4 regions of the Agrobacterium sp. 20P9.1.2 genome follow, and region 3 is predicted to be linked to each of the others. Evidence: riboswitches for the same ligand, from Rfam matches in the RefSeq annotation. Region 3 holds a riboswitch; each other region holds the start of a gene.

Region 1 (2,194 bases), on a different contig from region 3:
CGCGAGCCGACCGCCTGCACCTGCAACCGCATCGGCTTGGACGAGACCTCGACAAAACCCTTGATGCGCAGCACATTTTCAGAAGCCGCCGTTTCGGAAATGCGAGCAGCCAGAGCATCGGCATCCGTCACCGCATCCAGTTCCACGACGAAGCTGTCGAACTCGTCATGATCGTGGTCTTCTTCCTCATCGTGATGGGTGTGACGGTTTTCGATGTCCTCTTCAACCGCAAGACCAAGCCCGATCAGCACCGCGGGATCGACCGCACCATTGGAGGCGACGACGATCTTCGCAGCTTTCGGCAGATGCGCATTGATATGCGCCTTGGCGCGCTCCAGACCTTCGGCATCCAGCAGATCGCCCTTGGTCAGAACGATGAGGTCGGCGCAGGCAATCTGGTCCTCGAAGACTTCTTCGACCGGATCGTCGTGATCAAGTGCTTCGTCATTCTGACGCTGGGCGGCAAGCGCCTCCAGATCATGCGAGACCATGCCCTCGGCAAGGGCTGCACCATCGGCCACGGCGACCACGGCATCCACCGTCACCCGGCTTTTGATGGCGGGCCACTGGAAGGCCTGCACGAGTGGCTTGGGCAGAGCGAGGCCCGATGTTTCGATCAGAATATGCTCGACGCGCGGCTGACGGCTCAGAATCTGTTCGATGGCGGGCTGGAAATCATCGGCCACAGTGCAGCAGATGCAGCCATTGGCCAGTTCCACAATGTTTTCTTCCGGGCAGCTTTCGATGCCGCAGCCTTTCAGAATTTCACCGTCGATGCCGACATCGCCGAACTCGTTGACGATGATCGCCAGCCGCTTGCCCTCGAGCTTTTCCAGAAGGCCGCGCAAAAGCGTGGTTTTGCCCGCGCCTAGAAAGCCGGTGATGATGGTGCAGGGAACGCGATCGAGCGTGGTCATGATGTCTCCTCGGTAAAATGCAAAGGGGGAATGCGCGACACAAGGCCACGCTTCAAACTATCGGGGCGTCCGCGCCAGGGCATCAGCCCATCCGGTGCTGCGGCCAACAGGCGCGCGCCAGTCATCAGGTCTGCGGCATCGTTTTCCGTCAGGCCGCCAAACATGTAGGACCAACCGTCGGTGCTGCGCATCGCGGCGCTGAGGCCACGCTTGCAATTGGCAAGGCAATTGACGCTGCGAACGGTCACGCCTTCACTCGCTCCAAGCGCTAAGGCAGCCTCCGTCAGAAGCGCACCGGGGCGGGGGTCTGCATTCGGTTCGGCTTCGGACCGGCAGCTGCGGCAGACGAAGACCACGACGCCGGGTGCGGTGTCACGGTCCGTCTTTTCGGTCTGGCTGGTCGATGTTGCTGTAATATCCAAGGGTCTGCTTTCCGCGCCTTCAAAATGTCTCAGGGGTGCGGATATCGAAACGGAATGCGGGACACGCACAGCCATTGTCCGAACAACCGGCTGACCGGAGCACCCCGCCCGGCAGACGTTTTTCCTGAAACGGCAGGTCTCCTGGCTTGCGGCTTCAACACCCTTGCGCTGCCTTCCCGGATTTTCATCCAGTGGCTTTCAGCGCGGGCTCACCGCTTACAGTTGCGGGGGCAGCCACGGATTTTTCCGCTCAAGCGAAATGCACCGTGTTCCCTCTTAGCTTTTCCCGTTGCCGGAAAAAGACCGTCAGTCCTTAACCCTTATGCCCTGCGATGCTTTTATGTCAATGCCGCGCATCATTGCCGCGGCACGCGTTTTGGTTATAGTCGCCGCTTTGAAAAAGCATGAGACCCGGAAGGACCAGCCGCCATGACCCGCGACATCAGCGACAGCGAAGCCGAACGTCACCGCGCCAAAATGGTCAACCGCAAAGCCGTGCAGGACGCCGAAGTCTCAGAAAAGACCATCGAAAAAGGTCTGCTGATGATCAACACCGGCCCCGGCAAGGGCAAATCCACCGCCGCCTTTGGTCTGGCCCTGCGCATGCTGGGCACTGGCAGACGCGTCGGTATCGTGCAATTCATCAAGGGCGCATGGTCCACCGGCGAGCAGGGCGCACTGGCCCTGTTCGGCGACCGGGTGGAATGGCGCACCATGGGTGAAGGTTTCACGTGGGACACTCAGGATCTGAAACGCGACGTCGCTGCCGCCACCAAAGCGTGGGAAGAGGCGAAGACGCTGATGGCCGATGAAACCATCGGCCTCGTGGTTCTGGATGAACTCAACATCGCGCTG
Region 2 (2,194 bases), 580 kb from region 3:
CGCATGCTGAAAAGCGAAATCCGCAACAAGCAGGTTCTGGGCTCCTGGTCATCCGTCATCGATTACTGCCACGCCGCCATGGCGCATGAATCCCGCGAGCAGTTTCGCATCCTCTTCCTCGACAAGCGCAATGTGCTGATTGCCGACGAAGTGCAGGGCCACGGCACGGTCGATCACACCCCCGTCTACCCGCGCGAGGTGGTGCGCCGTGCGCTGGAGCTGTCTTCCACCGCCATCATCCTCGTGCACAACCATCCCAGCGGCGATCCGACCCCGTCCCGCGCCGATATCGACATGACCAAAACCATCATCGATACGGCCAAGCCGCTTGGCATTGCCGTGCATGACCACATCATCATCGGCAAGGATGGGCATGTCAGTTTCAAGGGTCTGCGGTTGATTTAGAGCGCTTCCGCCTCACCTCTCGCCCCATCTGTCCCGAAACACCAGCTCCTCCAGCGGCAGCCGCTGCCGCCAGCCTTTGACGGCCAGTTCCGGCTCGCCGTAAAGCGTATCGACCCGCCCGACACAGAGCCATGCGACGATTTCGATGTGCTGCGGAATGGCGAGGATTTCGCGAATATCTGCATCATGAAAAATGCTGACCCAGCCAACGCCGATGCCTTCGGCGCGTGCTGCAAGCCACAGGTTCTGCACCGCGCAGACGGTGGAATAGACATCCATGCGTGGATTGTGGGTGCGGCCGAGAACCACATCGCCGCCTCGCGTCGGATCGCAGGTCACGCAGATGGATAGCGGGGCCTTGCGAATGCCTTCTAGCTTGAGGCTGCGGTAAAGCGCCTGTTGCTCCTGCTCGAACATCTCGGCGGCTTCGGCATTGGCCCGGGAAAAGGCCTGCCATGCGCGCTCTTTGACATCAGCATTGGTGACGAGCGTGAAATTCCATGGCTGCATGAAGCCAACCGAGGGTGCGGCATGTGCAGCCTTGAGCAGGCGTTCCACCAGCTCTTCCGGCAACGGATCGGGCAGAAACTGATCGCGCACATCCCGGCGCGTTTCTATGACGCGGTAGACCGCCTGCTTGTCGCTGTCTGAAAACTCGCACGCTTTTACCAGCGCGTTCTGAAACTCATCGGGCCGCATCGTCAATCCCCAACAATGCACAGGCCGGACGCCGAAAGCATCCCACCCATCAACAACCTGCCGCCGTCCATGCGGTTCGGTCTATGGCATCAGGCCGGTCTTCTGACTTGGCTTCGTCCGCGCATTGCCGCCTTCCCGATTTCTCAGTGGTCTATGGCAATCCGCGTCCACCTTACAGCGTTGGGCACGTCGCGGGCTTTCACCGCGTTCCCGATTCTCCCGCTTGAAAGCAGGCACCTGACTGGCGGCTTTATGACGGCCAGAGCATTGTGACGCAAGAGCCCCCGCTTCATTTCCATGAGTACCGGAACCGCTGCCCGCCCCGCGCATTCTCTTCGCAAATGGAGAACCAATATGGACCACTATAGCGAACTTCGCCAACAGATCGGCCAGGATCTCGATACGCTCACCCGCAAGGAAAGCCCGAAATCCATTTTTGAACTTGCAGAAGATTATCTGTTGGGTGACCCCGCCTTGAAACGGCAGATGGTGGAAGACATCATCAAGGAAGAAGCCGACAAGCGGAATATCGAAATCCATTGATACGACACGCAATATCCGGGACAGGGAACCGACGCGGGTGAAACCATAATTGTGACTGCCATTGTAGCCTTCGCCATCTCAATCGTGGTCGTTCTTGTCGCGGGTATCGCCCTCGCTTCCTGCCACCGTGACAAAATCATCATCAAAATCGCCTCCGCCGCTTTGCGTAAAGAGCCGGACGCAACACCGCTGGACCGTCACTGGACCAATCTCCAGAACGCTCATGCAGAGCGCAATGCCCTGTCTCTCATCCAGTCCAACCTCGGTGCTTTTGCCGCGAGGGTAGAAGCCGCCCGCGCGGCCGGGCGCAGTCTTGATCTCATGTATTACATGTGGAATGCCGATCTAACCGGGCAATTGATGATGCGCGAAGTCATCGCTGCGGCAGACCGTGGCGTGCGCGTCCGTCTTCTGCTGGACGATCTCGGCGTGTCCATCTCAGATCGCGCCTTTCACGCCATCGACAGCCACCCCAACATCGAATTGCGACTGTTCAACCCCACCAAGGCTCGGGAGAACGTCTTCCGGCGCGGGCTGGAACTTCTGT
Region 3 (2,194 bases):
TGGCGTGGCGGTCATCATCGCGTCGCTGGTCGGCGGTGTGGCCGTACTTCTTTTCTTGTCGCGGTTCGTCGTTCTGCCAAGTCTCGTCGCCGGTTTCTGGATTTTGTGGCTTCTGCCCGCGCTGATGACGCTGCCATCTCAGCTGTCTTCGTCTTTTGAAATGTTGCGAGTTGGCGCTGTCGGCGGCTCGCAGTTTCTGTTGGCAATTGGCATCATTGCTGTCGCGGTCGGCCTGGTGGTCTTTGCCATACGTGCCGTGCTGAGCAATCAGGATAAGAAGGCGGCTACGGGTTCGATACGCTGGATGAATGTGGTCGTTTGGCCTCCCTTGCTTGCGGCAACTGCCAGCAGCTATGTCCTGATGCCGCTGGCCTTTCTGGCGCCGGATTCGCTGCCGGACGCACAGTGGCTGAGGGTTTATGTTTTCGCCGTGACGGCCGTCTTGATTCCCGTTTTCGTTTTTGGCTACCGCCGTTTCTTCGCGAATAGGGGCGTGATCTTACCCCTGACCACAATGCTGATTCTTGCTGCGGTTCAGATCGTTCTGGTGGTTGGCGGAGCCTTTGCAACCGAGCAGATCATGTTGCCACTTCCCTTTAGCGGCACGACCCTGCTGGTCCTGGTCGCCGTGATCTATGCCCTCATTGACGCGCTACGCGCACCCTCGACGCATTAGTCAGGGTGCCACAAGGCCCGCAACGGGCAGGCGTATTCACCGCCAGTCCCGCCCGACCTAAACGTTTTCCCCATCTCATTTCTCACAAATCGCAATAAGTCTTGACGGGAAATTAACCTCGTCTACTATATGTAGTGTTCTAGGTTCCTTCGAGTCGCAAGACTTGTGAGGCTAAGATGGGAATACGGTGCGTTCATGATGAGCGTTCAAAAGCCGTAGCTGCCCCCGCAACTGTAAGTGGTGAGTGTCTGTTCCAAAATGCCACTGGGTCATGTCGATCCGGGAAGGTGGGATAGATACGTTGATCCGCGAGCCAGGAGACCTGCCTAGAGCGATTACGTCAACGGGCGGGGTGTCCGGGAGCTATTACGGTCTGTTGCGGCATGGAGCCGCGCGTGTCGTGTTCCCGAATGTCCTGCATGAGCTGCTTCGGGGTGAAGTCCATGTCCAGTTTGTTTTTCTTGTTCAGTGCCTTTTTGCGAAGGTGTTCAACCCTCGTGTGACTGTTTGCGGGTGGCGTAAGCCGTTCCCGATAGTCTGCGTCTGTCGGATGACGTCGCATCTTCTGTGAGGTGCGGTGCCAGTCGGCCTGTGTTCGCTTTCATTGCCATGTCGCCCACGCGCTTCGTCCGGTTGCGCGTTCGCTCTCGCTTGTCCAATCCCAAGAGGAAATCATGACCATTACTGTCTACAGCAAACCCGCCTGCGTCCAATGCACTGCCACAACCCGCGCGCTGGACCGTCAGGGCATCGATTACAGGATCGTCGATGTCTCCGAAGATGCTGATGCCTATGCGCTGGTGCAGGGGCTGGGCTACCGCCAGGTGCCTGTGGTTATTGCCGGTGAGCAGCACTGGGCAGGCTTCCGCCCGGATATGATCGGCGCTCTAGCCTAAGCCTATAGCCGCTGCGCTCCAGAAAAGCGTGCGGCGTTTCAGCCAGCCGGGGATGTGATGGGCCTTATCGTTTATTATTCCAGCCGTTCGGAAAATACCCATCGCTTTGTCGAAAAGCTGGGCGTGCGGGCTTTGCGTCTGCCGCTTTCGGCAGATGAAGAGGCGCCCGAGGTGGACGGGCCTTATGTGCTGCTGACGCCCACCTATGGCGGCGGCGGGCTAAAGGGGGCGGTGCCCAAGCCCGTCATTCATTTTCTCAACAGAGTTGCCAACCGCAGTCTCATCCGTGGCGTCATCGCCGCGGGTAACACGAATTTCGGCGCGGCCTTCGCCTCGGCGGGAGACATCGTATCGCGCAAATGCGCGGTGCCGTTTCTCTATCGCTTCGAGCTTCTGGGCACGCCCGAAGATGTCGCCAATGTCAAACATGGATTGGAACGATTTTGGATACGTTGACCACCATTTCCCCCAAGCCCTCGCAGGGTCATGCGGTGAAATCCACTGAACCGACGCTGGATTACCACGCGCTGAACGCCATGCTGAACCTCTACGATGAGGACGGGCACATTCAGTTTGAAAAGGACCGCATGGCGGCCCGGCAGTATTTTCTGCAACATGTGAA
Region 4 (2,194 bases), on a different contig from region 3:
ATGGGAATGGATGTCTCGCCGATGGCCGCTCCGAACCAGAGCGCCAGAGCCAGACACCCGACCGCCAGCAAGGCGGCACGGGTGAAGATGAAACAGGCACGCATGGCTTACTTTGCAAGGCCAAGCTGGACGACGGCGTCGGCCAGAACTTCGATACCTTCGATGGTGCGGATGGTCGGGTTCATGGCCTGCGCATCCATGGCAACGATGTGCCCCTGCTTGACGGACGGCATCAGGCTCGTGACCGGATCTTCCTTCAGGAACTTCTCCTTGACCACGATATCGTCTGCCGGAAACCGCCTGCGGTCCATCTTACCGGCAACGACAAGGGTCGGCTGCGACTTCGCAATGGTTTCCCAACCCACCGTCGGCCACTCTTCCTCGCTGTTGATGACATTCTTGATGCCAAGCGCGGACATGATGTAGCCGGGCGCACCATTGGTGCCCGCAACGTAAGGATCGATATCAAGCTCCGCACTGGAGAACCAGAAGACGGCAGACAGCTTGCCATCGGCAGAGGCGATCTTCTTGCGCGCCGCTTCTTCGCGAGCCTTCAGATCGGCCACGAGCTTTTCGCCCCTGTCCTGCACATTGAAGATTTGCGCGAGTTCGGTCACTTCCTGATAGATCAGGTCCATGGTGAAGACGGAATGGCGCACGCCATCGCCGCCGCCCGAATTATCCTTGCCGGTGCAATCGGCAGGCGAGGTGTAAACGGGAATTTTCAGCTCTTCGAACTGCTGCGGCTTGGCAACGATGCCTTCTGGGCCGACATGCCACTGAAACTGGGCCGTGACGAGATCAGGCTTTTTGGCCAGCACGCTTTCAAAACTCGGATCGTTATCGGCCAGACGGTCGATCTTGGCATTGGCCTCTTCATAACCCTTAATGACTGGGCCAATCCAGACCGCGGTGCCCACGACCTTGTCGGCCAGACCGAGCAGATAGAGAATTTCCGTGGTGCTTTGACCGATGGACACCGTACGCTCTGGCGCATGGGTAAAGGTCACGTCGCGACCGCAATTCTTGAAGGTCAGCGGATAGGTCGTCTCGGCTGCTTGGGCCGCAGGCATGGCCGTTGCCATTGCCACAACGGCAAAACTGGCTGCAAAAACCGTCTGTTTGAAACTGAATGTCATTTCCGATAGTCCCCGAAATCGTCAGCGGTCGGCGAGAAGCAGACCAATGTGAACATGTGTCGATGTTCAGTCCGTGAAAACACGGGCAGAGACGATCCGAAACCGGGACATGGCAGATGGAATAAGGCGCTGGCGGGCGCAAGATGCAATCACGACGTCTCCTGTTCCGGGCATCCCCGCCCGTGACTTGGAATGAACTTATGACGGCAGGTCTCCTGGCTCACGGATTTGCGTCTTCACCCACCTTCCCGCGATATTCACCCGCAGTGGCATGACGCTTAAATGAGCGCCAAAGGGTTCGACAATCCGCTTACAGTTGCGGGGGCAGCTACGGCATTGAACCAAGGTTCGCACCGTATTCCCTATTATTCCTCGCGATCACTCGCTCGAAACCGTCGCGTGCAGATAGACCTATTCAGAAACCGTCGTCAAGCAATGATTGCTGTAATGTTATTACATATCGATTGCAAGATATGATTTCGGTAAAACAGCATGGTGGTAACACAAAGCACAAAGGCCGGAACTTTCGTCCCGGCCATTGCTTCACAATTCATCACCGCCCATTCAAGGCAGCGTATAAGCGATCACATAATCGCCGGGCTTCGTGCCGACGGAGCCGTGTCCGCCTGCGACGATGACCACATATTGCTTGCCGTCATTCATCGCATAGGTCATCGGCGTTGCCTGTCCGCCTGCGGGAAGGCGTGCTTCCCACAGCTGCTTGCCGGATGTCAGGTCATAGGCGCGCAGGTAATCATCGACAGCAGCGCCGAGGAAGGCAACGCCGCCCTTGGTAATCATCGGGCCACCGATGCCGGGCACGCCGACTTTGAAGGGCAGCGGCAGCGGCGTCATGTCGTAGACGGTACCGTTCTTGTGCTTGTAGGCGACCTCACCCGTGCGCAGATCGGCACCGGCCACATAGCCCCATGGCGGAGCCTGGCAGGGAATGCCGAGCGGTCCGAGGAACGGCCCCATGAGAACGCCATAGGGTGCGCCGTCATTGCGGTTCAGGCCCTGTTCGCTGCCCTTTTCATCCTGTCCCTTTGCGGGGA

What was found. A riboswitch is a leader RNA that binds a small molecule or an ion and turns the genes downstream of it on or off. The one in region 3 is predicted to bind cobalamin.
Region 1: another riboswitch for cobalamin. It lies ahead of AC27VJ_RS18025 (DUF1636 family protein); the one in region 3 lies ahead of nrdH (glutaredoxin-like protein NrdH).
Region 2: another riboswitch for cobalamin. It lies ahead of bluB (5,6-dimethylbenzimidazole synthase); the one in region 3 lies ahead of nrdH (glutaredoxin-like protein NrdH).
Region 4: another riboswitch for cobalamin. It lies ahead of AC27VJ_RS12795 (ABC transporter substrate-binding protein); the one in region 3 lies ahead of nrdH (glutaredoxin-like protein NrdH).

What each region holds. Positions count from the first base shown of each region.
Region 1 is NZ_JBYOKI010000006.1:260,846-263,039, forward strand. It holds gene cobW (cobalamin biosynthesis protein CobW) at 1-920, opposite strand, end outside; gene AC27VJ_RS18025 (DUF1636 family protein) at 914-1,339, opposite strand; cobalamin riboswitch at 1,454-1,662, opposite strand; gene cobO (cob(I)yrinic acid a,c-diamide adenosyltransferase) at 1,769-2,194, shown strand, end outside.
Region 2 is NZ_JBYOKI010000003.1:63,946-66,139, forward strand. It holds gene radC (RadC family protein) at 1-405, shown strand, start outside; gene bluB (5,6-dimethylbenzimidazole synthase) at 418-1,104, opposite strand; cobalamin riboswitch at 1,180-1,360, opposite strand; gene AC27VJ_RS09730 (hypothetical protein) at 1,459-1,647, shown strand; gene AC27VJ_RS09735 (phospholipase D family protein) at 1,699-2,194, shown strand, end outside.
Region 3 is NZ_JBYOKI010000003.1:647,627-649,820, reverse strand. It holds gene AC27VJ_RS12465 (hypothetical protein) at 1-676, shown strand, start outside; cobalamin riboswitch at 801-1,020, shown strand; gene nrdH (glutaredoxin-like protein NrdH) at 1,351-1,572, shown strand; gene nrdI (class Ib ribonucleoside-diphosphate reductase assembly flavoprotein NrdI) at 1,630-2,028, shown strand; gene nrdE (class 1b ribonucleoside-diphosphate reductase subunit alpha) at 2,016-2,194, shown strand, end outside.
Region 4 is NZ_JBYOKI010000004.1:28,302-30,495, reverse strand. It holds gene AC27VJ_RS12800 (FecCD family ABC transporter permease) at 1-104, opposite strand, end outside; partial or broken gene AC27VJ_RS12795 (ABC transporter substrate-binding protein) at 108-1,058, opposite strand; cobalamin riboswitch at 1,328-1,551, opposite strand; gene AC27VJ_RS12790 (glucose/quinate/shikimate family membrane-bound PQQ-dependent dehydrogenase) at 1,704-2,194, opposite strand, start outside.